2 regions of the Paenibacillus kyungheensis genome follow, and region 2 is predicted to be linked to the other one. Evidence: riboswitches for the same ligand, from Rfam matches in the RefSeq annotation. Region 2 holds a riboswitch; the other holds the start of a gene.
What was found. A riboswitch is a leader RNA that binds a small molecule or an ion and turns the genes downstream of it on or off. The one in region 2 is predicted to bind cyclic di-AMP.
Positions count from the first base shown of each region.

Region 1 (15,900 bases), 320 kb from region 2:
CTTAACTTTGTTGTTGCGTTGGAGCTAGAGCGATCTCACGAATATTGATACTTTGAGGCTGACTGAATGCAAAGTAAATCGTATCTGCAATCGTTTGTGGCATTAAGTTGAGTTTAGCTTTTTCTCCGGTCGTCTGATCGTTCCACTCGGTCTCAGTTAATCCAGGAGAGATCGTAACGACCCGTACGTTGTGCGGAGCTACTTCTTCGCGTACATTTTCACTGATTGAATGAACAGCAAATTTGGTTCCACCATAAGCGACATGATCGGCAAATGTTTTTTTACCTGCAATCGAGCTGATATTGATAATAGTACCTGACTTTTGCTCAATCATTGATGGAAGTACAGCTTGCATCCCATTCAGAAGTCCAATGACATTGGTATTATACATCTCTTGCCATTCTGCTGGATCTTGAGTCGTAATATCACCAAGCAACATTCGACCTGCATTATTTACAATCCCTTTGACCGGACCGAAATGTTCTTCTGCTTCTGCAATCGCTTGATCCAGAGCAGGTCGATCTGTAATATCAATAATCGCTTTCATCACCTGACGACCAGCAAATGCTTTTAATCGATCTTCACGACGAGAAAGTAACAATACATTATGTCCTTTAGCGATAAAAAGTTTGGCAGTAGCTTCTCCTATACTTGACGACGCGCCTGTAATCACAACAAATCCTGTTTTCATAATTCAATAAACTCCTTTATTGATATGAGATAGTGGAAGGGAACAACTTCACATTATCATGTCTAGGTAAGGAGCACAGTGAGAAAGATTATAGTTAACAACATTTTTGAATATAAATTTTTGATAATCAAAATATATTCCAATTGATACCCCTGATCGCATAGCAAATTACCTGCAACCCCTTGATAGATGAAGGGATTGCAGGCTAGTAATGAATATATGATCGACAGTCGCTATATTACACCGAATGAGGTTCCAATACCAATTCATCAATCAACTTGCCTTTGAATACTTTCAGATATTGATATTGCCCGTCGATACATAATTTGAGCAATCCATTATCGAAGTCTGTATGCATATCTTTGAAAAAGATACCTTCTGTAATGATCGGTCGACCATGCGTCTCATACGCAATTTCGTATCCGCGCGAAGTCTGAATCACGTCTACATCTACGCCTTGTTCATGGGTTTCTTCGAGATGGGCTTGCATACGCTGTACCGCTACAATATGTAGATCGATCGCTCCCAGCTTTTCCAGTAGATCGTTTACGATCGAACCTTTTATAATTTCTTGCCAGCGAGTCTGAGCCGATTGTCCAATAATAAGTTGCGTAATATCGTGTTGTTGAGCGGTAGAAGTAATAATATCAGCCGCTTCTTGTCCGTTACTTTCTAAAAGCACAAAATGACCGCCAGCTTCTTCTGTTAATTTACGCCATAACGCTACATAGTTCTCTTGTTGTTGATCCATTTCATCGAGAGGTTGATCGATTACACTTAATACACAAAGTGGAGACTGAATAAGTTGAGATAAATGAATACCACGCCTGATCAATCGTTCTCCATTGGGTCCATAATACACACAGACCATAATCTTTTCAGAATTCAAGCTAGATACACTCCTTTATTGAGGTAGTTATGATCCATTAACCATAATTATTTAAAAGGAATAATAAGCGATTGTATAATCTAACAAAAAAGCATGATTCACCAGTATATCAGAAGATGCCCATACATCGGGCGGATCTTGTAGACGATTGCATAGATCAGTTAAAGCCTCTACCATCACCTGACTACGCACATCTCCCCAGCTAGCATGATGTTGAGCGATATGAGATTGTGCTTGCTGTAGCGAGCATTTTTTCAGCGTAGAGAATACCCGGCACCATTTCACCAGGTCTAAATGTTGAACCTGATCGGTAAACGAATATTCCGCCCAACCGGTAATCCCATGACTTGCTATTTTTAACAGCCCACAATGCAGATACCCATCCATATCAGGTAACGCAAGCAGATGATTATCATACTGGAACACTTCAATCGAATGAATATGATGTGTAGCCAGATCCACCGTGGATACAGTATTGCTAGCAGGCGCTATCGGCGAAATTAAACTCATCTCAAATCTACACTCCTTCAAATAAAATCGCTATCTCTATACATAGTAAAACCAGATAAATCAGTAACCGGCACACTTTTTTGATGTCAGATATTGTTAGCAATCATAGTACCGTTAAGGGTAGAAGTAAAATCAAATCTAAGCTTTTAATAGGCTTTATATGCTTGAAAATAACGATGTAATCGGATTCATTGGTCTCAATCACGTTCTAATGGCTATCATGCTTGCTGATACAACCGTTTATATAAATACTGCGCAAACAGCAGAAAAAGAAGGATGGAATGATGAAAATAAGAGCATACTGCTCAAAAGATAAAGGAATTGATTCAAATTCACTCCTTATGAAGAGTCAGACTGCTTTACAAACGAAAAAGGCGGGCGTATGATTTCATTCAAGTTCATTACAGCTTAATGGCTGAAAGGCTAAATCTAGACCTTTCAGAAAGCGGGGGAACCATACGAATAGACAGGGTATTAGAGATCTATTCAGGGGTGAATCAGAGACGACAGCTCAGGTTGATCTATCTGTAGGGAGACTCTTACTTCCGAATCCGTCAGCTAACCTCGTAAGCTGCAATAAGAGAGACGACAACAGTCATCTATGCCATATCAGGGGCTTTTTTGCTCCTGTCTTAGAAGCTGATGAAGAGGTCCTCTTCTAACGGCTTTTTTTTGTTGTCTACAATGAGTGGAGGAGCGCGAACACGCATGGAGTACGAACAGGAATTTGTACTGGTATCGCCTGCTACAGTAGCAGGGGAGCAATTTATTCAATTACTCAAAGTTAAAAAAATACCGTTTGCTATTATAGTGAACAGTCAGGCAGATCAGCTTCGATTTGAAAAGATAGGTATTGAGCATATTCTAGTAATAGATACTCAGCGACAAGACTTATGGCGTATCCCGCAATTGAATATTGGCAAAATCTATTTATTTGAACGTAGTCTACCGTTATGTTGTCGTTATATCCAGATCTGTCGTGCATGGACATCTGATAAGCTATATGTCATTACAGAAGGCAGCCAATCACGCTTAATTTATCGTGGTTTGGGTGCAGATTATATTATTCATACCAATGGAAGTAGCGCTTCGTTTTTATTATAAAAAAAGACTGCTGATCCAACGATCATTTTATTTTGCAATTTGTCGGTGATATCTTGATAATAAAGAAGATAGAGAACCAAGATGATGCGCAGAATGGAGATGATCGTTGTGATCGGTAAAACAGCACTCGTCGCTGGAGCAACAGGTCTTGTGGGCAAAAAGTTGTTGCGTCAGTTATTAGATAGCACAGAATATACACGAGTGATTGCTCTTGTCCGTGAACCTGTGCAACAACTACAACATCTGAAGTTGCAACAGATCGTAGTGGATTATCGTAGATTAGAAGATTATCGAGCAGAGATGAAAGCAGATGATGTCTTTTGCTGTCTCGGTACAACGATTAAGCAAGCAGGAACGCAAGCGCAGATGATCGAGATTGATGTATTGTATCCGGTGTCTGTCGCTATGGTGGCGTACAAACAAGGAGCCAAGCAGTTTATCGTGATCAGCTCGATGGGCGCTGATCCCAAATCCAGTATTTTTTATACACGTACCAAAGGAGATATGGAGCAACGGTTACAACAAGTTGGTTATTCTTCATTATCGATTGTTCGTCCATCCTTATTGCTAGGCAAACGCAAAAATAGCCGCGCAGGAGAGCAATTCGGTGCTGTAGTCTCTCAAGCACTATCATTTCTAATGATAGGTCCTCTTCGCAAATATCGAGGTATCGAAGCAAGTGACGTTGCACGAGCGATGTATCGGATCGCTCAGACCTCCAAGTCAGGTACTCACATATATATGTCAGATCAATTGCAACGAATCGCAGACGAGTCCCAGAGTCGCTCCGCTTCAATGAGCAAATCAGCGAGATCGTAGTAGGTTATAGTTCAATTTTTAATTATAGAAATGGAGAATAGCAATATGCCTCAGTTAGAACCAAAGCAAGCCGCTTCAATTATCGAAAAATGGATTGCTTTTTACGATATGGATAATGCCAAAGCATGGGATAAAGACGATTATCCTTTTATCCAATCTTCTTGCAAAGTGATGCGCAGTGCTATTCAAGCATTACGTGGAAAAGCACCTGCACCTAATGAACGTCGCAAAATCGTGGCTGGACTTGAAGATTGGTTAGATGATTCATTTATGGACGATCCGAATGAATGGGAAAAAGAAAATAAAGCATTTGTGCAAGAAGCATTAGAAGCGATTCAATTTACAATTCAATTTCTACAAAAATAATGAATAACAGGCAGGAGTGCTCTATGCCAGACGGGTATATTCCACTGTGCAGTCGTGTAATTGGCGATTTTTATATTGCATTTGAACCGCACTCCCATAGTCTAAATATCTATATGCACAGACCAGAACCAGCGCTCGAAGGGTCTACAGATAGTTCTACGATTGTATCGGATGATCAATCTACCATTTCGCCTGCTTCGATGTTGTTGATCGGGTATCTCAAGGTCACATATTCACAAGCTGCTAAGCCTACCGAGTCAGAAGATGATCCTTCTGAGAAAGGGTGCGGGCTGGATGCGGTCTATATCAGTGATTTTCAAATCTATTTCAATTATCAAGATCTCAAATTAGCTGTACCTGTAATTACGCTGTTGCGAGATACATTATCGGCTGAAGGATATCGTCTACTGGCTGCGCATATTTTCAAAAATGAACGCTCTTATGCCAAATTACATCATACGTATATCGAGCGGTGCGGAGCCACGATACGGCGTGAATATAGCGATTATGTCATTATAGAATGGAAATGGAATCCGGCAGATGATGCAGATAGGAGAATAAGATGAATCACGATACGAACAACCATATTCAGGTAACTCTGTGCCGGGAAGAAGAAGCACATATCATATGCAATATGTATCCATATTACTTGTACGATCTGTCAGAGATATGGGAGCGTCAGCCGAATTCACAAGGCATATTTGATGAAGAACAATATGCTACGCTTCACCAGCAAAGCGATGCGTTTCTGATCTGGTGGCGACATCCAGGGGTTCTATATCCGTGGATTATTCGTGTGAACGGCGTGCCTGCTGGATTTGCTTTGATAGCGACTCCTCCTTATATCCCTGATGGTTCTCAAGCGCAATATTACTTAAACGAGTTTTTTGTTATGCGTCCATTTCGTGGACAAGGAGTCGCTCAGCAAGCAGCTATTCACGTATTTGACCAATATCGAGGCGATTGGGAACTACAGACCAATGCATCCTCACGAAATCATCATACTCAATCGTTCTGGAACAATATATTGTCACAATATACAAAGGATCAGTACAGTAAGCGCGAAATAACAGATGAAGATCAGCAACAATTGCTTTCGTATTGCTTTAATAATCAGCAAAAAAACGAATAATCATGATTTTTTTCAGTTTGTTACTTTCTTTTCATGGACAATATATAACGTTTTGTGTAACATAGGCATAATTCACTTTATTAATAAGGAGTATACCTATGGCACAAAAAGAAGGTTCAGATTCAGCAAGTACAGGCAGTGGTAAGATCGAACGGTTTTCAACAAGCGGGTTTATTTTGGCAGCGATTGGTAGTTCAGTAGGTCTGGGGAATATGTGGAAGTTCCCATATATCACCGGTAAATACGGCGGGGCTGCCTTTTTCTTAATGTTTATTATTTGTCTGATCGTAGTAGGTCTACCGATTCTATTGGCAGAAATGGCGATTGGTCGAAGTGGACGGGGTAATGCTGCGGCTTCGCTTTTCAACATTACAGGGAAGAAGCATTGGAAATGGATCGGTACGATTCCAGTAGTGACTTCTTTCTTGATTATGTGTTATTACGGTGTGGTAGCAGGATGGACACTGCATTATACGGTATTATCTTTTAGCGGTAGTCTGTCTGATGTTAATACTGATTTTACAGCAGAATTTACGAATTTTGCTGGTGGTTATGCACCGTTGTTCTGGCAAGCGGTTGTAATGTTAATTACAGGTATCGTTATAGCTAAAGGGGTATCTGGCGGAATTGAGAAATACAATAAGATTCTGATTCCAGGGTTTTTGGTTATTTTGCTTATATTGATGTTCCGTTCATTGACGTTGCCTGGAGCAGCGGCAGGGGTAGAGTTTTTCTTAGCACCTGATTTTGATAAGTTAAGTCGGGCTTCGATCTTAACAGCGCTAGGACATGCGTTCTTCTCGCTATCACTTGGAATGGGTTGTATGTTAACGTACGGTTCTTATGTACGTAAAGAGCAATCACTAGGTAAAGCAGCGCTTGCGATTGGAGCAGGAGACTTGTTCTATGCACTATTAGCAGGACTGATTATTTTCCCTACAGTATTCTCTTATGGACTCAAACCGGATCAAGGGGTAGGGCTAGCATTTATGGCGTTGCCTGCGGCATTTGCGCAAATGCCTTTAGGTGCTTTTTTTGGCGGTCTATTCTTCTTATTGCTAGCGATTGCGGCGATTACTTCATGCTTCTCTATTCTCGAAGTACCTGTAGCGTATGCGATGGGACAATGGAATTGGACTCGTAAAAAAGCAGCGAGTATTGTCTGTATTTTCTCTTTCATACTCGGTGTTCCTGCTGCGTTATCTGTCGGGGGTGTTCTTAGCTTTATCACATTGGATGGCAAAAGTATTTTTGATGTATTCGACTTTGTCACTTCTTATATTTTGATGCCTGTGGGCGGATTTATTGTTACGATCTTTACCGGATATGCATGGAAACGTGCAGGTGAAGAAGCAGGATTATCAGGATTCTGGTACGATACATGGATGTTTATTTTACGTTATATTGCACCGATCTTAATTATCCTGATCTTCTTATTTTCTATAGGCATTATTCAACCGCCTCAACCGGAATAAATACGAAAAAAGGAGCATTTATATGACCATTTCTTCTCAAGAAGCTTTTTCCAAAGCGTTAGTACAGTCTTTGATCGGAGAAAGAGGGCATTTACCTATCGCGCGCGCGTTGTCGGATGTCGATCTAGAATTGTCCGGTCGTGTGCTAGAACATTCTCCTTATACAATTTACCAACTGATTAGTCATATGAGTTACTGGCAAGATTTTATGTTGACTCATTTACGCGGTGAAAAGCCTCAATTGCCAGCGAATGTTAGCGAAAGTTGGCTTACAGAAGTCCAAGCTGTCGATGAAGCGACATGGCAAGATGTATTGGATCGCTTTTTGCAAGGGATCGATTACGCTTGTGAGTTAGCACGTACGATGAATCTGGAGCAACCATTAGTTCATTTCCCGGGGGAAACGGCTGCTGGATTGTTGCGTAATATTGCTTCACATAATACGTATCATTTGGGCGAAATCGTATTGTTACGTCGTCTGTTTGGCGCATGGCCACCACCGGGCGGCGGATATCCTGCTTAACGTATACATCAGGTCTTTGTATGATTGTGGTGAGTATTATTTCTTCTTTATAAGCAAAAGTGTTCTGCTATGAGCCGTCGATCTCTTTTCTTTCTTTGTGATCATGGTAGTATTTCCAGGGATTGGTGTAATAATACATGGGAACTACATTTACAGTAGAAAAAGGATGTGTAATCATGGCAACACCACCGAAGAAGAAATCGATTCGTTATGATTGGCCGTATCATTTTGTGGCTTTGCCTCTTTTATTAGTAACGTTTGTGCTAACTGTGATCTATTGGGTCGAAGCGATTCGTTATGATGAGCATGTATTGCTATCATGGTTACTGTTAATATTAATGGTTTGTTTATTTTTTGCGATTCCGCGGATTCGAGTCTATGCGACCAAAACGCAAGATCGCATTGTGCGTATCGAAGAACAGTTCCGTTATTTCCGTTTAACCGGTAAAGAATTAGACCCTCGTCTATCCAAAGCTCAAATTATTGCACTTCGTTATGCAAGTGATGCAGAATTTCCTGCATTATCCGAACGTGCAGCCAATGAGAATCTATCCAGTTCAGATATCGAAAATGCGATTACGAACTGGCGCGCCGATCATATGCGTATCTAGTCGATAGCGAATATGATACTTATCAACTTATGATGTGTATCGAAATGATATAAAATATAGCCTGAAGTCGCTCTCTACAGAGCGGCTTTTTTTGTTGCAACATACCTCGATCACTCCAAATAGATACGATAAAAATTGAAACCATACCAAAAAACCGAGCACTACAGATCATGTAGACGCTCGGCTTTGCTATTTAGAATACAGATAATCAATTAGCTAAAAATGGTATCAATCTGTGCAATTTCTTGTGGTGTTAATTGTACATGTAGCGTTTGAAGATTGTCTTTCACTTGCTCAGCACGCTTCGCACCTGGAATAACAGCATCAATCGAATCGCGTGTAAGATACCATGCTAATACAATATGAGCAATATCGACACCTTTGGCTTGTGCAATCGGACGAAGTTTATCTACTTTTTCTAAATTATTAATAAACGCTTCACCTGTAAATAGTGGGTTATTTGCACGAATATCATCGAACTTGGTGTCTTTGGTATATTTACCGCCTAGTAATCCTGAAGCAAGCGGGAAATAAGGAATAAATGTAATTCCATTTTCAGCGGTATACGGTAATAGATCTTGTTCAGCATCTCGATGGAACAGATTGTAATGAGATTGAAGAACATCGACATCGCCGTTTTTGTTCGCTTCTTTTAACTGTTCTAACGAGAAGTTAGATACACCGATCGCCCGAATTTTACCTTCGTCTTTCAACTTTTTCAGCTCGGCTACAGCTTGATCTTTCGGTGTATGTTCATCAGGGAAATGAATATAAAATAAATCGATATAATCGGTTTGTAGTCGTTGTAGACTTTCTTCTACACTTGCACGTAGAAATTCAGGTGAGTTATCAATCACCACTTCGCCGCTATCTGTAAATTTATGAGCACCTTTGGTAGCGATAATAACGTCTTTACGCTTAACTGTTTCTTGAAGCACTTCACCAATCAATTCTTCAGAGCGCTTAGGTCCATAAATGAATGCAGTATCTAGAAAATCAATTCCTTCTGCTAGTGCAGTACGGATCATTTCTTTACCGACTTCTTCATCCAAATTAGGATAAATATTATGTCCACCAACCGCATTCGTACCCAGTCCGATTGGATTTACCCATAGATCGCTTTTACCTAATTGTTGTTTTTCAGTCATGATTCATTCAGCTCCTTTGATCTCTTTACTTGATTCTCTTCTATTTTAACAGAATATCATGTGGAGTTAAAATATCGGAATAATTGGGTTTTAAATTGGAGAGTCACCGCTCCAGAAAATAATTTGTTCTTGCCGTCGCTGGTGAAGTCTAATCCCTTGAATGACTGGCAAGCAGTCGGGATTGGACTTCAAAGGCGACTTTCAGAATAAATTATTTTCTTCCGCTCTGTGCGAGGAGGCATGGGGGTGGGTAATTTAAAACAAGTGTGAATGATTCCTCTCCTTGAAGAGGAGGGGCAGGAAGGGAAAGAGTATATAATTAGGAGTTAGTGTAGTTATGAATGGTGTGGAGTAAGAGGATGTATAGGGTAGTTGGATGAATAGAATTGGAAGAAAATAGATGGTAAGAAGATGGTTATCAGATATGTTCTATAGGATCGGGTCAGTGTAGGGAATGAACATGTACGTGAGGGAAGGTAGGAGAAGAGGATCAATGAAAACGGCTAAGGTGTTGAGTTTGGTTTTATTTATTGTGATGATCTGTAGCAATGTGTATGGAGCTGTATTTGGGGATGTGTTGGTAGAAGGGCAAATGTTGTTGTCATTGTTATGGGGTCGGTTGGTGCTGGTCGATTTTTATGTGGGGATGATTTTATTTATTTCTTGGATGATTTTTCGCAAAGAATCGGGTTGGCAATTACTTCTGTGGATCTTGTTATGTATCTGTCTGGGTAACTTCTCCACGTCGCTGTATATTTATCTAGCGTTACGTCATAGCGATGGAGATTGGAATAAATTCTTTTATGGCAAACGAGTAATAGGGCACTAGAAAATGAATATAAAACTAGATGAAAAAAATCGCTAAATTGCAATGTGATTTTAAAAAATGAACAATGTTCTACTATTATTAAAATGATCATTCACAAGACGACTCGCAATACAATTCGTAAGACAAATCAAAAAGGGCAACTTCCTACGAATAGGAGGTTGCCCTTTGAATGATACAATGCTCATTTGTCTTCTTAATCGCTACTTATTTCAAAGTGTAGGAGTTAGAAGCTTCCATGATATCTGCATAAGCCCAGTGACTAGCAGGAACATCTTTCCATGCTTTGTTGCCAGCTGTTAAGTTAGCTGTTTTTTCTAAAATTTTGTTCAAAATTGTTACGGCTTGAGCACGAGTTAACGGTTGATCTGGTTGGAAGCTAGAAGGTGATACACCTTGCATCAATCCAGCCGTTGTTACACGCTTGATATCGTTTGCTGCCCAGTGTCCGTTGATATCATTCGCAAAGGAGCTTCCTGCACCGCTAAGACCTTGCCAGCGGCTTACAATAGCAGCCATCTCTGCACGAGTGATCGGTTGAGCTGGAGCGAACTTACCGTTTGTTAGACCTTTCATCAGTCCAGTGGATTGCATAGAAGCAATGGCTTGATGTGCCCAGAACGTAGCAGATACATCAGAATAACTTCCGTTACCACTAGCAGATGCTTTTGGTGCAGTTGCTTGTAAACGATACAATAGGGAAGCCATTTCCGCACGAGTAATGCTGTTGTTTGGACGGAATGTTTGATCCGGGTAACCCTGGATATAAGCAGGTTTGACTACACCAGCCGTTGTATCTGTATTGACATTGTTGTTATCTGTTGTTGAATTATTCGTTGGAGCAGATGCCAGGTTCTGCATATCTACAATCGTAAATGTACTAAATTTGTTAACTGTAAATTGTAGACCTGTCTGACCATTACCATAATCCACTACGCTTGGTTGTACCAATTCACGATCACCATCACTATGCTCGATAAAGATACGCAATTGATTTAACCATTGTTGTTTGGCTGTTGCATCTTGTGGAATCGCACTGTTGTCGATCGGCATTACCAATTGAACCGGTTGATTTTGCAAATTCGTTTCAATGGTCATTGGACGACCCACTACAGAGATATCACCATTGCCTAGAGCTTGTTTTACGATCTGTTCTTGTTTTGCACGATTTGCCACTGCATTTTGTTGTGCTACTGTTTTGAGTGGTACAAAGTGGAAATAAAGATCGTTTGTAATATTGTTCAATGAAGTAGAAGCAACAGACAATTTCGCATCGTTGGTGCTAATTTCTAAATTCATTGCTGCATTTTTCAAATCTTTCGCTGCTGTTAACGGTAAAGTGATATCGGTTTGAGATACTTCATCGCTAGCATCTGGAACAACTAGACGAACCGTTTGTTGAGCAGCATCTTTTAGCTTCGTAATCGCTTCGATCACTTTATCAGTTGAGAATGTGATCTGATCTTGTTTTTGACCATTAGCTTGAGTTGTACGGTTGACCACTGCTGTAGCAGGAATCGTTGTTTTGCCTTTACCATCATCTACATCAAGTGTGATCTTTTGTGAACCACCTGAAGAAGATGTTTTATCATCGGATTCTTTGACTGTTACTGTTGCACTTGCGAACAGTTCTTTTTGAGATACAGAGTAAGCGCTGATGATTGCTGTACCTTTACCGATTGGAGTAACAACACCGTCAGTTACTGTAGCTACACTTGGATTGCTGCTGATCCATAATACAGTAGAATCTGTAGCATTATCAGGAGTAACAGTTGCTTTTAATGTTTGAGCCGCGCTTTTTTTCTTGAAATCTAATGTTGCTTTGTCTAAAGTAATGCCAGTTACTGGAATCACTTCTGCTTCATCCAAGAAGTCTAGTTTAGTCAATGTACCTGATTTTGCAGAACTTACATACCCTGTATGGTCTGGTAAGAATGCAACACCATAAGCAAAGTTTGTTTCACCCATCATTTCAAAATTCTGTGTTGCAACAGGAAGATTTTGAAGTAAAGAAGCTTTTGCTTTGTACAAGTAGGCATATCCCACATTTACATATAAATTACCAAATTGGCTAATCGTAATACCGCGAATGACTGTTGGATAAGATGCAACCAATTCAGGATTCAGATTGGCACCAGATAGACGAACAATATTAGAAGTCGATGTTTCGCTAAAATAATCATTTGTAGTAGTAGCAATATACAAACGATCTTGTTGATCTAAAGCAAGTCCAGTAATAGATGTAGCATTTTTCATACCTTGAGTAGAAATGAGATTAATAGGTTCACTGGATGGATTAAACACTTGACTAGGCGCAGTGTAATAAAGAGTGCTATATTCTTCTAAATCTGAAGTTGTATAAGGCAGTAATTCACTGTCTTGCAGATACTTATGATCTAGCACCCATACACGATTATCACCAGATTTGGAGTAATATAGGTCTCCAGCTTTGTTTAATGTTACAGCAACGATATCATCGCCTTTAGAAAGGTGAGTCACTTTTAATGTTTTAGTAGAAACTTTGTAAAGTCCACGATCATAATCAGCATAATATACATCACCATTGAAATACGCTAATTCAAATGGACGATTAAGTTCAACTTGTGTAAGATCGGTCGGAATAGCTTTCACTGATACATAACGAGTCACTTCTTGTGCATTTAAACCAGAGCTACTTTTTACATTGTAATGAACAATGTATTCACCTACAACAGAGGTATCAATAGCATTTACAGGTTCACCATTTAACGTATAAGTGACAGTTGGTTGTAGATTGCTATCGACAGAATCTGTAATAGCAACGCCTGCATCGACATAAGCATCACCTTGGGTTAGTCGAATATAAGAGTCGCCATTCAATGTGATAACAGGAGGAGCAACTTTTTTGAACGGTTGAATAGAAATACCATTACTATAATATCCTTTACCATCTGGTAGGATAACCAACCCTACTGCAGAATAAAAATCACTTGGGTAAGACTCGATAAGTGAATTATCTACAGGTAAGCTTTGTAAATGATCATAACTTATCTTTTTAAGCCCCACACTTAAAAATCCGCTACTGCTATAAAATAAATTTCCTTTGGCATCTGTAGTGACTCCCAAAATACCATGATAATTAGAATTTGTATTATTTGTGAGTACGTTTTGTCTTGCTTTCGTTGTCAGGTTTACTTTGATAAGGCTACTGTCAGAGTTGGAGCTGTAATTGTAGCTTCCAATATACATATTATCATTGTTATCAATAGCCAACCCGTACATACTAGTGTTATTGTATGAATCGAAAACGTTTGAATAGTCATTAAAATTTGCTGAATCTAACGGGAGATCTTGCAGATATTTTGCAGATATTTTGTAAACATGTTTATCTCCGTTTTTGGTATAAAATAGATCGCCCGCTTTATTTAAAGCGACACCGAAAAAACTATTTGAAGATTTAACTATATGTTCTACTTCACCTGTAGTTACCGATACACGATCAATCCCTTTTTGGTAGGAGGATACATATACATATCCATTGTGATAAGCCATACCATATGGACTTTGAATATTCGTGTTAGTAAGATCGAAATAACCGCTAATTTTGTTGACAACAACAGTGCGAGTCACTTGCTCAGCAGAAAGGTTTGAAGGGTTAGTGACATTGTAGTAAATAGTATACGTACCCGCAATGTTAGTATCTATACTAGAAACAGGAGTATCATTTAAAGTATAGTTTACAGTTGCTACTAAGTTAGGATAGGCATTATCTTTAACCACTACACCAGGCTCTACAAAAGTATCGCCTACATTTAATGTCATTTGAGAACTACCAAGAAGTTCAATGATTGGCGCAATAGGTTGTATAGGTGATTTTTGCATAGATCCACCACTACCAATGTAAGAATCGCCATTCGAAAGGAAAACAATTCCATATGCACTTACATAAGAGTTTGGATTTAAATTAACTAGACTACTGGATTGTAAAGGAGTGGTAGTCAAATCTTTTGAAGAAATCCGATATACTTTTTCATTATCCCCAGCAGTATAAAGGTTTCCGTACAAATCAAAAGAAAAGCTCGTGAAGGAAGTAGTAAAATTCTCAATCACAACTTGAGCACTGTTTGTACCTGCTGGAATTTTTAAAATAGCTCTTGTTGAATAATCAGAGAAATATACATTATCCTTGGCATCGATAGCTAAACCATAAATATAATTATATTTGTCAGAAAAGAATACAGTACTACTCTCATTGAAGGCTGTATTACTCAATGGTAATTCAAGCATATCTTTGTGAGATACTTTATAAATATGTGAGTCACTATCAATAGTATAAAATAAGTCCCCAGAAGAATTTAAAGCAACTCCCATAAAAGAACGAGCAGCTTTTACAATCGAAGTTACTTTACCTGTGTAAAGATCTACACGAGATATTCCAACTCCGCGTTGAGCAACGTAAACGTTATCTCCATAGTATGCCATACCATAAGCGTTAGAAAGATTAACGCTTGATAAATCGATATATTGTTTAGAACTTGTAACAAGAACTGTGCGGATAACCTCATCAGCGGCTACATTATCACCATTAGTTACATTGTAGTGAATCTTGAATATACCTTCTAAACTCGTATCAACTTTAGTTACAGGAGAACCGTTGTACTCGTAAGTGATATTAGCTGTTTTGAGATCAGGGTATACATCGTCTTGTACGGTTACACCTGGATCAGAAAAGGTACTACCTACTTTAATTTGAATCTGTGCATCTCCAATCAACGTAATCACAGGTTTACTGTTTGTTTGATTCGAAGAAACACCAGTATTTGTACTTTCGACATGAGTGACAGGAGTGCCAGAAGAGTAAGTGTCATTGGTAACCGAGCTTGATTCGTTGCTAGTTGTTGTATTGGTTGTATTGTCCTCAGCAAAAACATTTGTCGTTGCTGTCCCCGGCAATGCAATCAATACAGCTAAGCATAAAATCATCCATTTTTTCATGCTATAAATATCCCCTTTGCTTTTTAAATCTGTGAATCTTGTTTTACTATATCGAATCAGACTGAACAATTTCTGAACATTTATTAAGATCATGATTTTACCATTTTTATCCATTACATATCTATTAATGATTAATGGCGATATATAGCACAGATAAGGGTAAATTTAAATTATTTTCATCGATGAAAATAACTCTTGCTTATGAGTCAATCATGTCCTAAAATGAGGTTGCAGATGAATGCAAGCGTTTGCAAAGAGTGTTGTGAGTACATGTATAGATGTAATCCCTCTCTTTTGTAAATGCTATTTTTCTACTGTATAACAGGAGTTTGAAGATTTTTTGATAGCGTTATCAAATTCCTATTTACTTTTTGCTCATTACATAAGAAAATGGGTAAGAAGTAAAAAATATCTAATTATGTTATTTATGTTCTTTTGTTGTTCTTGATTCAAGGTGTAATTAAAAAAAAGGGGCTGAGTACATGAAGCGTAAGTTGAAAAAAAGCAGCACAATGTCACTGATGATGGTTTTGCTATTTTCAGTCGTCATGAGTGCATGTGGAGGAACAACAAGTAATACAGCATCAACAGAACCCGCTGCAACCGGAACAGATACAACAGCAACGACAACAACAGGTACAGATATGATCAAGACAGCGAAAGTTCCAGCTGGATCTGAATTAGAAAAAGCCTTAAAAGGTGAATATAAAGGAACCAAAGTAACGATGTACGGTCCATTCGTAGACGCGGATGAGCAGAAATTCAATGCAAGTATCAAAGCATTCGAAGATCAAACCGGTATTGATATTGCTTATGAAGGTTCCAAAGAATT
Region 1 covers NZ_CP117416.1:5,030,630-5,046,529, reverse strand. The annotation lists gene PQ456_RS21900 (SDR family oxidoreductase) at 2-691, opposite strand; gene PQ456_RS21895 (universal stress protein) at 930-1,580, opposite strand; gene PQ456_RS21890 (hypothetical protein) at 1,632-2,090, opposite strand; cyclic di-AMP (ydaO/yuaA leader) riboswitch at 2,502-2,678, shown strand; gene PQ456_RS21885 (hypothetical protein) at 2,799-3,194, shown strand; gene PQ456_RS21880 (oxidoreductase) at 3,276-4,013, shown strand; gene PQ456_RS21875 (hypothetical protein) at 4,059-4,379, shown strand; gene PQ456_RS21870 (hypothetical protein) at 4,403-4,945, shown strand; gene PQ456_RS21865 (GNAT family N-acetyltransferase) at 4,942-5,511, shown strand; gene PQ456_RS21860 (sodium-dependent transporter) at 5,610-6,986, shown strand; gene PQ456_RS21855 (DinB family protein) at 7,009-7,509, shown strand; gene PQ456_RS21850 (DUF6526 family protein) at 7,647-8,120, shown strand; gene PQ456_RS21845 (aldo/keto reductase) at 8,333-9,268, opposite strand; gene PQ456_RS21840 (DUF1475 family protein) at 9,762-10,097, shown strand; gene PQ456_RS21835 (immunoglobulin-like domain-containing protein) at 10,302-15,068, opposite strand; gene PQ456_RS21830 (ABC transporter substrate-binding protein) at 15,551-15,900, shown strand, end outside.
Region 1: linked by a shared signal. The riboswitch ahead of PQ456_RS21885 (hypothetical protein) and the one ahead of PQ456_RS00400 (C40 family peptidase) in region 2 are both predicted to bind cyclic di-AMP.

Region 2 (15,900 bases):
TCCATAGCATTTTGATCCAAAACACCTGTACCACCGGTGAACGCTGCATTCATCGCTGCTGCCATTTGTTGAAACTTGGATGCATCCAATGAACTCATAGCAAATAGAGTAATAAATAATGCTAGCAAAAGGGTCATTAAGTCAGAATAAGGAAGCAACCAACTTTCATCTGGATGTTCTTCATGAGGCTCGTGTCTACCTTTTTTACTCACTGGCTACCGCCTCCCCTACAGCCCCACCGCTACTTTCTTCGCTGTTCATTTTTGCATTTTCAGTAGGTGTTAAGAACACAGCTAATTTCTGGCTAATCGCAATAGTAGATACACCGGATTGAATAGATAGTAGGCCTTCTACCATCATTAGCTTAACTTCTACTTCAGCTTTGGATAAACGTTTGAGCTTCGTTGCAATAGGATGCCATAATACATAACCACTAAAGATACCGAGCAATGTTGCCATAAAAGCCCCTGCAATCGCATGAGAAAGCTTTTCCAAGTCAGTCAAATCCGCCATCGCAGCAATCAGACCTACTACCGCTCCAAGTACACCCAGTGTAGGAGCATACATACCTGCTTGTGAGAAAAGAAGTGCGCCTGAACGGTGACGTTCTTCTGTCGCATTAATATCTTCCATCAATACATCTTGTACAAACTCTTGATCATTACCATCAATAATCATGCGCATTCCGTTACGAAGGAAAGGATGATCAATTTCTTCGACTTTGGATTCCAATGCAAGTAGACCTTCACGACGCGTAATAGAAGCCCACTCCATAAACATACCTACTAGATCTTTTTTGTCCATTAATTTTTGTTGAACAAAAACAACTTTAAACAATTTGCCAAGACGTTTAACTTCATTCATTGGAAAAGCCATAAAGATTGTTGCTGCTGTACCAACAAAAATGATGACATAAGCAGCCGGGTTATTAACCAGATTGATAAGGGGGGCACCTTTTAGAAGCATACCGAATATAAGTGAACCCAAACCAAGTATTAGACCAATAATTGTTGAAATTTGCATAATACACCTCGTCCGTGAGTATATAGTTTATCTCTCTCATCATCCACTTCCATGTAATGATGTGTTTTCCAAAAACATCTGATACTCTTTTATCGACAAGATATGCTGCATTGTTAAGAGTTTTTTAGTGTATATTTGCGTTATAATGTAAATAAGTTGGGAATTGTAACAATATCGACAGATCGGGAGGTTGAGTATGGGCGTTAAGCATGGAAGAGATTATGAAGAGATATTGAGTGATTTAACATCAGCAGTAGCCATGATTCCAGACAGTTATTTGTTTTTTGATATGGAACCTCAAGAGTGGGAAGTGCTTGCTGAAGGTGAACGAAATGAAGTAAATGAAGCGTTGGCAGAAGACTTATTTTTTGCGCTCGGCTCACAATCTATGATCCACGTAGGTAGTGGGGTAGTCATCTATGATGCAGACACACATCGCATTGATATTTTGATTGGCAAAGAAGAAATGACATTTGTGACCTTGATCTAACAAAAGATTAATAAAATACGTATATAGCAAAAGCACAGAGCAGATGAACTAGAAGATCATCTAAGCTGTGCTTTTTGTTTGTTTATATATCAAGATAACGTGCATCAGTAGGTGCTTGATAGACCATGCAGTAAAAAGGCTTCATACCATCAGGCGTTCTACGCTCATACATATCTGTAATATAAAAGCCTGCTTTTTGATACGTACGGATAGCCCGCTGATTCCAGGTCAACACTTCCAGATCGATTTCGGCTGTCGCGTTACGGTTTTGAGCCGTTTTTACAATAGCTTCTACAAAAGCTTCTCCATAACCATGACCACAAAGATCAGGACGCATACCAATCCCTAAGCGTATCGTATCTCCTAATGGAAAAAGTTGAGCAAATCCGGCTAACTGTTCTGTCTGATCCAATACCGATACATACTGTTGTTGCCGAATCTCAGGATCACCGAACTCAATCCCTAATTCTTTCATTTGATCCCAGGGCATCCAGCCGTAGATATTATAAGGAGGATCATATATCCATGTACATACTTGGGCAGCATGTTGTTCTGTCAAAGGAATCGTATGAAAAATAGAATGTGACAGTGAGCTCATGACATAACCTCCTCTGACTGTACTTTATATATACCATAAAAAAAACTTAAAAAATTTGCAATATCCTGTTTACCATAATTACGAGTAGGTTAATAATAAGTAGACATAATTATAAAGAACAATTGATATAAATTTATTATTTTATGTAACCTATTGGATGTTTAATACGTCTTACTTATATAGGAACATAAAAAAACCACTAAAGATTCTGGCGGGAATCTTCAATGGTTTATAGGTTCATTTATATGAGTTGTAAATACGATGATTAATTGTCAGTTGCGAAGGTGTTATATGTGGAATCGCTCATAACACGTTTAGCACCAACGTAACGATTTTGATAGTAATCCATGCTCAAACTGTCAATTCTCACACCTTTGGAAGTAGAAGCGTGTGCGAAGTTACCATTTCCTACATAAACCGCTACATGTGAAACGCCAGCCCCAGTAGTATTGAAAAATAACAGATCTCCAGCAATTAAATCACTTTTTGATACAGGCTCGCCTACTTGATATTGAGAGCTAGATTGGCGAGGAAGATCAATGTTCATTTTGCTGAATACATATTGTGTAAATCCCGAGCAGTCAAAACCGCTAAAAGATGTTCCACCAATACGATAAGGTGTTCCAATAGCTCCATCGATAACTTGATCCATTTTAGAATCTGCATGCGCACTTGTTACTCCAAGTGACGTAAATGCAATAGCAAGTCCCATTACTGCGGCTGTTAGTTTCTTTTTCATGTTCAAAATCAATTGTCCCCTTCCAATTGCCTACGAGGTTAGCTTAAGGATTCGGTAGAAGGTATTCCCCTATGATCCCTCCGAAACAAGATCAATTCACCCAAAACGGTTCCCCCGTTTCCCGGTACCACGGAATTTGGCTCAAAGCTTGGTGTGTACCGTACACGGATCATTACGACAAAACGACAAAATTTTCAGTTGCTATAAAGGTTACAGCATTTAGTTTTAAAGTTTACAAAGTTGTTACTAAAATCTCACTGGATTTATTCTACCAGAGGTTTTTTACTTTGGCAAACGTTTATTCATCTGTTTTTAAGATTTACTTTTGTATTTTAGTGTTAAATCTCTGTGAAAGCCTATGGTTATCGTCTTTTTAAAAGTTAAAAAATTTTAATCTTTTGCTCATATAGTGACTTTTGATGAAGAATTGTGATCACTATATATACTTTATTCGGTTCATCCATCTCAATAATGAACGTTTTTTTCCTTTTTTTATGAAAATTGATGACAATAATCGACTTTATTGGCTTTTAAGGCAATATTCGATACAATATGAATAATAAATCGAACCATAAATCTATGTATAATAACCTTATTTATACTGACCCCACAAAGGAGTATTTGAACGATATGGATGAAAATCAACCAAGTAAAAAGTCGATGTCACTTAATATTGTAAGTAGTAGTGCAAAAAGCAGTAAACACAAAGGTTTTGGAGCAGGAGCGATTAACCTCAATAATGTGTCCCCTATCATTATAGACCATGGCGAAGCAAAAATCGATGTTGGCGCAATGCACGCCAAAAGTAAAGTAGAAAAAGGGATCAAATTTACGACTAACCGCGAAGAAGTAAATGGTGGTCGTCAAGTATGGTTAGTATGGGTAGCAGTCGATAAATTAGCTGAAGGTGTCAATTATGCTGGCGCTACAGCTTGCGAAATGTGGATTAACGAAGAAGAGAAAAAAGGCTGGAAAATCCTCGCAGAGCATGTGAACAAATTGGATTATGCTATCAAGCGTCGCATTATGTTAGAAGGTTTGGGAAGCGAAGAAAAAGCTGCCCTTAAAAAATTATTGGTTGCTCATAACGAAGAATGGTGGAACCAATCTTCTGAAGAGTTTAAAACAGCATTAGAAGGTTAATAATACTTTATATAGTCTACTATTTACACAAAAGACCGACGACCCTCAGATCGTCGGTCTTTTATTATTCGTAGTGTTTTGAAGCATTCTCCAAATATGTAGCTTCTATAGAAGAATTATATTTTAAAAGCAATTATTCAGGATTCAAAATAGTAGGATTATCTTTATTTATATCATATAATAACAAGTAAAATATGGTAAAAAAGGTTGTGAATACAATGCGTCTTTTTCTGCCCTTACCGAAATTGGAAATTTGCTTTCTTCTATCGATAAAGCCTTGCTATAATTAAGATAAAGTTATCATCGTAAGAAGCTGTCCCTTGCTTGACTAAAATATTCTACAGATGGAGGGAACACTACATGCAAAAAAGTGAAGCTGCTTATATTAGTACATTAAAACAGCCAATTAGTACAGGTATCCCGGGACTGGATGATATTTTATGTGGAGGCATACCGCCAGGAGGCGTCGTGATTCTGGAAGGCGAACCAGGCACAGGAAAAACTACAATAGGCATGCAATTTTTGGTTGAAGGTGCTATTAAACATAATGAACCGGGGATATACATTACATTTGAAGAACTTCCTGAACAAATTTACGATGATATGGAACGGTTCGGTTGGAATTTGAAAGAATTGGAACGGCGTAACTTATTACGTGTGATCTGTATAGAACCCGAGATTTTATTAGAACAAATGCTTGAACCCAATGGTCTTTTTGAACATATGATCAAAGAAATTGGTTGTAAACGCGTAGTTATGGATAGTATTAGTTTATTTCGCTTACTCAGTAGTGAACAAGAAGCCAGGACAAATGTTTATACCATTCGTAACATTATGCGCAAGCATGCTTTAACTTCTTTTTTTATAAGAGAATATTCAGAAGTAGAAGGGATGAATATTCCTTTCGAGAATTATATCTGTGATGGGATTATCAGACTTTCGTTAAAGCCTTTAATGGAAAAGTATCGTAAGCGTACTATTGAAGTGCTTAAAATGCGTGGTACCCGAATTTTGGAAGGTGAACATACGTATAAATTTATCGAAGATGGAGTATATATCATTCCTTCGTTATCCATGGCAGAAGATAAAATATTGGTACAGGAAACTGAAGTGCTATCCACAGGTATTGATTCATTAGATGATCTGTTGATGGGTGGTATTCCTAAAGGCAGTGTCTTTATGATCGATACGAATAGTAAAGCCAACTATAGATATCTACTTTCTTCTATTTATGCACAACGTATCAAAGACGATGATTGTACCGTAACGATGATGTCTGGTAATACCACTTTAGATATGTTTGCCGATACGATCGATTTGTTTGGAGTGTCTTTGCGTCAGGCTGCCGATGAAGGGAAAGCTCATTTTATTGAGCACTATAAGCGTGCTGTAGACAGTGGATTAGAAAAAGCGCTTATTCGTGTAGATGATGTAGAGAATGATGAATATGCTAATACGTTAAATGAAAAGCTTTCTCCTATTTTTGAATGTGAAGAGCTTTGTGATAAGCGTTGGTTCATTTATTATGATCTAAATACAATTATTTCAGAACGTGGCAAAGATTTCGTTGTGAAATACTTCTCAGAAGAAATTTCACTTTGGCGGGCGTTAGGTATTACTGTAATGGCGCATTGTAATTTTAGTGAAATTGGAACAGAGACAGCTTCATTTTTGGAACGTACTTGTAATGGAGTAATCAGAACATGGGTTGATGGTAATTATCAGTATTTACAAGTAACTAAATCACCAAGCGGAAGAGTGTCAGCACCACACATCGTAGCTAATATTTCAGAAACACCATTTGTCCGGCTGGTATAAGGAGGGATTAAGCTTTTATGGTATCAGAAAGCGATGTAATCACATTACAGATGGAATGTACCTTATTTTTTGAAAATAATCCTTATGCATTAGAAACCAGTACGGGCATGTCCAAACGACTTGGACGCAATGCGCATTTAATTGAACGTGCGCTTGATCGTTTGACTGAATTATCGATTTTAGAAAAAAATGGTCAGGGTACGCGTGCTATTTATCGTTATAAAACGCCTTATATTCAAACAGAAGTGGACATGAATGCTTATGATTGAAAGCTATTTTATAAATGATAACTTGGACAGCTGTCAGGAACTCCAAAATGTATATGCAGAACTTACAGGTTTATTTATTTTTATCACAAATCATGAAGGGCATTTGTTAAGCACGCCTTCAGATGCTGAAATCGCTAATTTGTTCATCACGTATCCCAAAGAACTTGAAAGTATGTTAAAAACAGAAATCGATAAGTTGAAAAGGCTTCGAGTTACTGCTTTGTCTGATCAATGGATACCTGGGATCAAGTGGATTATTTCACCTGTTAGTATCGATCAGCAACCGATTGAGATGTATATCTGGGCAGGCATTATTATTCAAGAAAATACCAGACAAAACATTATCGATCATGTGAATTACAATAGCCCGGATTTGAAAGGGCCTGCGGAACTTTTCCGTCTCATGAGAGAACGAATACAAAGTACACCAGAAGACGATGTTACGCAAATAGAATATAAAAAAGATAAGATTAATAAATTATCTAAAGCTATCGCGCTTATCTTGAAATCAGGATACAAAGAGAAAAAGTTCGCAGAACGTCTGACGACTCTTAATGAAACGTTGCGGTCGGATTCCAGTCGCAATATGCCTATAGAAGAAGTGACACGAGCGGTGCTTGCTTCTAGCGATCTGGCAGATGTATTCGGATTTGCTTTAAAAACATCTTCTGGTACTTATCGTATTGTGAGCAGTACAGGGCCTGCCGCCGCTGAGTTAAAAGGAGCTATTTTCCACGAAGGCGAAGGTTTTCTTGGTCAAGCAGTCCTTAGCGAGCAATTAAGCCACTGGAAAGATGTAGGTAGAGATCCACGCAGTCACTTTTTTCTACAAAAAGGATTAGCTTCGATCTATGAAGTACAATGTTTTCCGATTCGGTATGACGATGAAAATTACGGGTTGTTATTTGGAATCGGTTTGGAAGAAAAATTATCAACAAATACCAATATTCGTTTTGAAGAAACATTGATCTCTTTAATTGGTTGGTACATTGGTAACCATATTACTCATAGCCGTATGGAAAAGCAGATTCAGCGCTTTAAGCCATTAATGGAGCTAGCCAGTGTGATGGTATCTGTGCAGGATATTCAGCGGGTTCTATTTATGCTGGTGGATATGAGTCTGAATCTGGTATGGAGTCCATCTGCGTCAATCGTTGTTCATCGAGCAAGTGAAGACGAAAAAGTGCAAATGGTCGCTCGTGGTATGGAAAGCCCGCGCGGAGAAACGTATGCCCGCGATATTGCTCGTCGCTATTTGGAAAATGGAAATAATCAACCGGCAACGAATTCATATCTGAATCGTTCAGTGCCTTCATCATTGATGATTGAATATCCTATCGTTTATGCAGACAAAACTAGAGCTGTACTTGCTGTTGCAATAGGAGATGAGCAAGAAGGCGAAGAATGTCGTGAGATTTTGTCTGCTCTGGCAACGATGGGCAGTGTCATTATGAAGCTACTTTATGATCGCCAACAGTTTTTATCAAACAGTAATCGATTTGCTCATATTTTGCATGAATCGATTCGGGAGTGGAATGTAGCGCAATATCAACTGGCTACCGATGCACAGAAAATCGTGATGGAATTTGCATTATGGGGCGGATTACGTAAGGACGAAGGAGAAACGATTGCACGTGCCTGTCTGATGTCGTTCTCAGATCCAGCCACTTTACGTAGTTTTCCTCACTTGTTTGAACAAGAAGCAGAAATGATTGAAGATTTTAGGAAAATTCAACAGAATCAAAATAGCCCAGCCTCTCATCCATATAGTAAAGGCGGGCAAACAATGGTATTGGTATTTGCTCTGGCTGCTTCAGGTGATAACGATATCCAGTTGATGAATGATTCCCAATTTACTAATATTGATCCTAGTTTGATTAGTCAGTTCCGTTTATTCATGCTTAGTCGTCATACTTTGCAAACGGAAATTAGCTTAATGGAAGAAAAGCCTGTTCCTCGTGCGTTAACTGCTGAAGTAGCAGAGGGACGTGGTCTGGAAGCGATCGTCAAAGAATTTGGATTATCTCCACGGGAAAAAGAAGTATTAGAGCTAGTCGTCAAAGCTTCCAGTAATAAAGAGATTGCGGCTGCTCTATTTATTAGTGAACATACTGTCAAAAATCACTTAACGAATATTTTTAATAAGATGAGTGTAACCGACCGTGCACAAGCAATTGCGGCTGTTTTTAACAAAAGTATAGGTTAAATAAAAAAGATCACCTTTATTTCAAAAAGGGTGATCTTTTTCCTTTTTATAGGCGAAAAAAAGAAAGAGGAGGGTTTTCCTATTTCCTAAAATGTATAAAATAGGAAATAAAGTCTATATATAACTGCCGCTGTTTCTAGGAAAATGAATCTGTAAGCTATAACAAGATGTGTTATTTGTTGCGACAGGCAATTTAACTAAAACAAAAGGGGAGAAAAATATGAAGAAACGGAGTTACTCGGTTTTTATAGTATTTTTAATCGTAACTTTGATTTTTACAGGCTTGCCTCGGTACGCAAGTGCAGCTGCAGGTTCGATGACTATTACTTCTGCTGATGGAGTACAAGTTGTGGGACAATCAGCTAATTTGAGTGTTACTTATAATTTAGGAGATGTAATTAGTCTTCTGGGCAGTATCACGTATACTTTACCTGCCGGAATTAAAGCAACAACAGCTGACCAGATTAACGGTAGAAATTTGGTAGCTAGTGAAATTACGAATAATGGACAAACAGTTACGATTACTACCGCAGCTCTTCTTTTATTACCTTCTACAACGTTGACCCTCAATAATAAAATATTACCAGCCGCTGGTAATTATCAATTTACCGGAACTTCTAAAAATACATTAAATGTTTCTATAGGCAGTGCAACACAGCAAGGAACCTTTACTATACTTCCTGCTCCTACTGCCCCTTCTTCTGCACAGATCAGTGTGAACAATGTAGTCGTCGGTTCTTCAACGGTTAAAGTTACAGGACAGACTCAAGGAGATACTATCTCTGTTTATAACACTAGCAATACATTGCTAGGCTCTGGAGTCGTCAATGCGCAAGGAACAGCCGTTATCGCAGCAACGCTAGTTCCAAGTGGTGGCACAATCAATGTTAGTACGGTTCGAGGTACTGCTGAAAGTACTAAAACATCTTTTACGTATGGTAGTGCTGTACTAAATTCTATTCCAGCCGCTAATATTGCTATTGATAATCAATATGGCGATCAAGATACAGTGACCGTTACAGGTGTAAGTGCTGGAGATGTAGTCACTGTCTATAATGGTACAACAGCTATTGGCAATGCTACAGCAAACGCAAGTGGAGTTGCTACTGTAACGACTACATTAACTCCTGATGGGGGTAGCGTAGGTGTTACTTTAAAACGAAATACGATTGAAAGTACTCCAACTACAGTAAGTTATGGAGCGCAGGTTATTCCACCTATCGTTTCTGGCAATATTACAGTAACCAATTCGTATGGAGGTACTTCTACGGTTAAAGTAAGTGGTTTGACAGTAGGAGATATCGTTACGGTTTCTTCAGGGAATACCGTATTAGCTACTGCTCCAGCAACAACAAGTAGCCTAAGTTTGCCGGTTGTTTTGGCTCCTACAGGTGGCAGTTTAAGTGTCACAATCAAGCAAGGATTATTACAAAGCGCAGCAACAACAGTCAATTACCCTTCGATTACTGTTCCTGTTATTGGATCAGCTAATATTCAGGTGAACAATCGTTCAGGTAATACTTCAGATACGGTTGTCGTAACAGGTCAATTGGCAGGCGATACTGTTAATGTATACAATGCTGATGGTTTGTTAGGTACAGGAACCGTCAATGCTCAAGGTACTGTGACAATTCCAGTAGTATTAACTCCTATCGGTGGGAGTGTAAATATCGGTTTGAATCATAATGGAGTAGATAGTGCTCCAACAGCAGTCAGTTATCTGGCAGAAGTGGTTACACCACTACTAACTAATCAGATTTCACTTTCTCCTATTGTTGCAGGGAACGCAACAGCAACAATTAGTGGTTTGACCAATGGAGATATTGTGAAAGTCTATGGAAATGGTACTGTTTTGGGAACTGCAACCGCTGGAGTGACAGGAACTGTTGCTATTCCAGTAGCTGTTAATCCTTTAGGTGGTAGCCTTGGAGTAGGCATTACACGAAATGGGATTGATAGTGTAACGACTTCGATTCCATATGGTGGCGTTGTTGTACCTGCTATTCCAGTTGCTAATATTACTGTAAACAATGCTTCTGGTAACTCGGATACTGTTCAAATTACTGGACAGACTGCGGGAAATATTGTAACCGTATATGGCAATGGAAGTGTAATTGGAACAGGTGTAGTTAATGCTCAAGGAACTGCATTATTAAATGTTACGTTGGTACCTCTTGGAGGAACGATTGGCGTAACGACTACAAATCAAGGAGTAGAAAGTATTGCGTCAACAGTGATTTATGGAGCAGAAGTGACTCCTGCTATTTCTGCTAATGCTATTTTAGTGACAAATAATTCGGGCGATAACGATATTGTGCAAGTAAGTGGCTTAACAGCAGGCGATAGTATTGATGTGTATGGAGCAGGATCATTATTAGGAACTGCAACTGTACAAGCTGATGGCAAAGCTACATTAAATACAACTTTATTGCCGATTGGTGGTACGGTGGGAGTGACTTTGATTCGTAATGGAGTCGAAAGTGCACCTACGCTTGCAAACTATACGACAGAAGTAGTAGCTGCTCTTTTACAAGAAAATGTAGCTATTGTGAATGATATTGCAGGCAACTCCTCAGTCACTGTCAAAGCATTACAATCAGGAGATATTATCAATGTGTATGCTAACGGTACACTAATTGGTACAAGTCCTGCTGATGCAAATGGATTAGCAAAAGTAAATACAGATTTGGCACCTAACGGTGGTGTAATCAGTGTAAGTCTGGTTCGCAACACGATAGAAAGTACAGCGATTCAGGTTGGATATGCTGCTGTTTTAATACCAGCTATTCCTTCAGAAGATATAGTGCCAGCTAACAATTATGGTGATAACGATACCGTAACTATTGAAGGTTTGGACGAAGGTCAAAAAGTAAATATCTATTCTGGCTCAGATCTTATCGGTACAGGAACAGCTCCAGCCAATGGTAATACTGTTATCAACTTAACATTAATACCAACTGGTGGCTCTGTCAGTGCTACTTTAGAATATTTAGGATTAGAAAGTCAGCCAGTCTCTGTAAACTATCCAACAGAAATTGTACCTCCTATCCCAGCCGCAGCGATTACTGTTCTCAATAATGCCGGCAATGCAGATAGTGTGACTGTTACTGGCTTACCAGAAGGTAATAAAGTCACTATATCTGAAGCAGGATCAATTTTAGGTACAGGAACAGTAACGTCATCTGGAGATGTCACTATCAATCTTACTTTAAATCCAACAGGCGGTACGATTTCAGCGATAAATACGCATAGCAATATAGACAGTGTGCCTACACCTGTTGTGTATCTGACTGAACCTGGTCCAGTTTTATTAGCAGCAGATGTACAAGTGATTAATAATATTGGTAGCAACGATACAGTCAAAGTAAGTAATGTGCAATCTGGAGATATGATTTGGGTTCTAGATGCCAATAATACTGTTTTGGGTACAGGATTAGCCGATGGTAGCGGATTAGTGACTATCCAACTTGCTCTGTTGCCTGAAGGTGGACAAGTATCTGTTATTTTATCTCGTAATCAAATTAATAGTAATCTTGTAAATGTTAATTATATAGCGGAAGAAGTAGCTCCACCCGCAGATACACCTACAGCAGAGATCACGCAAGTACAAGGTGTTGATGGAGTAATCACAGTGATCGGTATGACTGAAGGAGAAACAGCTAAAGTCTACGATGACGATGATCAAGTATTAGGTACAGGAGTAGCTAATATCGATGGACAAGCGATCATTAATTTCAAATTTTTGAAAGCTCAAGGTAGATTGTTTGTTCGTACAGTTGTAAATGGAGTAGAAACAACAGTAAACACATTTGATTATCAAGGTATCCCAATTCCAGTAAATCCAACGACACCAACAGCTGTATTATCTGATATCGATGGTGCACAAGGAACAATTGATATTGCTAATGGTGTAACAGGCGATATTGTAAAAGTGTACAGCGATGATGATCAAGTATTAGGTACAGCTACAATTGGATCAGACGGAACAGCGATTTTGAACTTTACTTTCCCGAATGTTCAAGGGGAACTGTCTGTTCGAGTAACGACAAATGGAACCGAAACCGAAATTGCTACATTGCCATACAGTGGAATCGATATTCCAACCACACCAACACCAGCTGCTACGATTACCGACATTACAGGTGATCAAGGAACTGTAGATATTACAGGCGTAGCTGTAGGAGAAGTCGTGAAAGTATACGACGAAGATAATAACGTTCTAGGAACAGCAGTGGCAGGAAGTAATGGATCTGCCCAGATCGTATTTACCTTCCCGAATGCTCAGGGTGAACTATCCGTACGAGTAACGGTGAATGGAACGGAAACCGAAATTACTACACTACCATATAGTGGAGTTGTCATTCCAACCACGCCAACACCTGGTGCTGCGATTACCGATATTGCAGGTGATCAAGGAACTATCAATATCACAGGAGTAGCTGTAGGCGAAGTCGTGAAAGTGTATGACGAAGATAATAACGTTCTAGGAACAGCAGTGGCAGGAAGTAATGGATCTGCCCAGATCATATTTACCTTCCCGAACGCTCAGGGTGAACTATCCGTACGAGTAACTACAAATGGAACGGAAACCGAAATTGCTACATTACCTTATAGCGGAATCGATATTCCAACAACGCCAACACCAGCTGCTGTGATCGCTGATATTACGGGTGATCAAGGAACAGTGAACATTACAGGCGTAGCTGTAGGTGAAGTAGTCAAAGTATACGACGAAGACAATAACGTTCTAGGAACAGCGGTAGCAGGAAGTAATGGATCTGCCCAGATCGTATTTACTTTCCCGAATGCACAAGGAGAACTATCCGTACGAGTAACGGTGAATGGAACGGAAACGGAAATTACTACACTACCATATAGTGGAATTGATATTCCAACGACACCAACACCAGGTGCTGCGATTACTGATATTGCAGGTGATCAAGGAACAGTAACAGTAAGTGGAGTAGCAGTAGGCAACACGATTTCGATTTATAGTGATGCTAATGAAGTACTCGCAACAGGAACAGCGAATGCAAACGGAGAAGCTATTTTAACCTTTACTTTCCCGAATGCACAAGGTGAACTGTCCGTACGAGTAACTATCAATGGAGCGGAAACGGAAATTGCCACATTACCTTATAGTGGAATCGATATTCCAACCACGCCAACACCAAGTGCGGTGATCACCGATATTACAGGTGATCAAGGAACAGTGAATATTACAGGAGTAGCTGTAGGAGAAGTCGTGAAAGTATACGACGAAGATAATAATGTTTTAGGAACCGCAGTAGTAGGAAGTAATGGATCTGCCCAGATCGATTTTACCTTCCCGAATGCACAAGGAGAATTGTCGGTACGAGTAACAGTGAATGGAACCGAAACGGAAATTGCTACACTACCATACAGCGGAATCGATATTCCAACTACGCCGTCTCCTAGTGCTGTGATTACCGATATTACAGGTGATCAAGGAACAGTGAACATTACCGGAGTAGCAGTAGGTGAAGTGGTCAAAGTATACGACGAAGATAACAATGTCTTGGGAACAGCAGTAGCAGGAAGTAATGGATCTGCCCAGATCGTATTTACTTTCCCGAACGCACAAGGAGAATTGTCCGTACGAGTAACAGTGAATGGAACGGAAACGGAAATTACCACATTGCCGTACAGCGGAATTGATATTCCGACGACGCCGTCTCCTAATGCTGTGATTACTGATATTACTGGTAGTCGTGGAACAGTGAATATTACTGGAGTTACAGCAAACTCTCCAGTTACTATTTACAGTGATGCTAATGAGGTGCTTGCTACAGGAACAGTAGATGGAAGTGGGCAGTTAACATTAACATTCATATTCCCGAACGCTCAAGGAGAACTGTCCGTACGAGTAACCGTAAATGGACTTGAAACCGAAATTGCTGCATTGCCATACAGTGGAATCGACATTCCAACGACACCAACACCAGCTGCTGTGATCGCTGATATTACGGGTGATCAAGGAACAGTGAACATTACAGACGTAGCTGTTGGTGAAGTCGTGAAAGTATACGACGAAGATAATAACGTTCTAGGAACAGCAGTGGCAGGAAGTAATGGATCTGCCCAGATCGTATTTACCTTCCCGAATGCACAAGGGGAATTGTCGGTACGAGTAACGGTCAATGGAACGGAAACCGAAATTACCACATTGCCATATAGTGGAGTGGTCATTCCAACCACGCCGTCTCCTAATGCTGTGATTACCGATATTGCAGGTGATCAAGGAACAGTGAACATTACCGGAGTAGCTGTAGGTGAAGTAGTCAAAGTGTATGACGAAGATAATAACGTTCTAGGAACAGCAGTAGCAGGAAGTAATGGATCTGCCCAGATCGTATTTACTTTCCCGAATGCACAAGGAGAATTGTCCGTACGAGTAACGATTAATGGAACGGAAACCGAAATTGCTACACTACCATACAGTGGAATTGATATTCCAACCACACCAACACCAGGTGCTGCGATTACCGATATTGCAGGTGATCAAGGAACAATAACAGTAAGTGGAGTAGCAGTAGGCAACACGATTTCAATCTATAGTGATGCTAATGAAGTACTCGCAACTGGAACAGCGAACGCAAACGGAGAAGCGGTATTAACGTTTACTTTCCCGAATGCACAAGGTGAACTGTCTGTACGAGTAACCATCAACGGAACGGAAACCGAAATTGCGACATTGCCATACAGCGGAATCGACATTCCGACCACACCAACCCCAGCCGCTGACTTAACAACGATCAATGGAGATCAAGGAACAGTAACAGTAAGTGGAGTAACAGTAGGCAACACGATTTCAATCTATAGTGATGCGAATGAAGTACTCGCAACTGGAACAGCGAACGCAAACGGAGAAGCGGTATTAACCTTTACTTTCCCGAATGCACAAGGTGAACTTTCTGTACGAGTAACCATCAACGGAACGGAAACCGAAATTGCGACATTGCCATACAGCGGAATCGATATTCCAACGACACCAACCCCAGCCGCTGACCTAACAACGATCAATGGAGATCAAGGAACAGTGACGGTAAGTGGAGTAGCAGTAGGCAACACGATTTCAATCTATAGTGATGCGAATGAAGTACTTGCAACAGGAACAGCGAATGCAAATGGAGAAGCGGTATTAACGTTTACTTTCCCGAATGCACAAGGTGAACTGTCTGTACGAGTAACGATCAATGGAACGGAAACCGAAATTGCGACATTGCCATACAGCGGAATCGATATTCCAACGACACCAACCCCAGCCGCTGACCTAACAACGATCAATGGAGATCAAGGAACAGTAACAGTAAGTGGAGTAGCAGTAGGCAACACGATTTCAATCTATAGTGATGCCAATGAAGTACTCGCGACAGGAACAGCGAACGCAAATGGAGAAGCGGTATTAACGTTTACCTTCCCGAATGCACAAGGCGAGCTGTCAGTACGAGTAACCATCAATGGAACCGAAACGGAAATTGCGACATTACCATACAGCGGAATCGATATTCCAACGACACCAACCCCAGCCGCTGACCTAACAACGATCAATGGAGATCAAGGAACAGTAACAGTAAGTGGAGTAGCAGTAGG
Region 2 covers NZ_CP117416.1:86,645-102,544, forward strand. The annotation lists gene motB (flagellar motor protein MotB) at 1-212, opposite strand, end outside; gene motA (flagellar motor stator protein MotA) at 205-1,023, opposite strand; gene PQ456_RS00390 (hypothetical protein) at 1,220-1,513, shown strand; gene PQ456_RS00395 (GNAT family N-acetyltransferase) at 1,596-2,111, opposite strand; gene PQ456_RS00400 (C40 family peptidase) at 2,377-2,850, opposite strand; cyclic di-AMP (ydaO/yuaA leader) riboswitch at 2,863-3,002, opposite strand; gene PQ456_RS00405 (YwhD family protein) at 3,481-3,993, shown strand; gene PQ456_RS00410 (ATPase domain-containing protein) at 4,354-5,811, shown strand; gene PQ456_RS00415 (hypothetical protein) at 5,829-6,080, shown strand; gene PQ456_RS00420 (LuxR C-terminal-related transcriptional regulator) at 6,067-8,286, shown strand; gene PQ456_RS00425 (S-layer homology domain-containing protein) at 8,507-15,900, shown strand, end outside.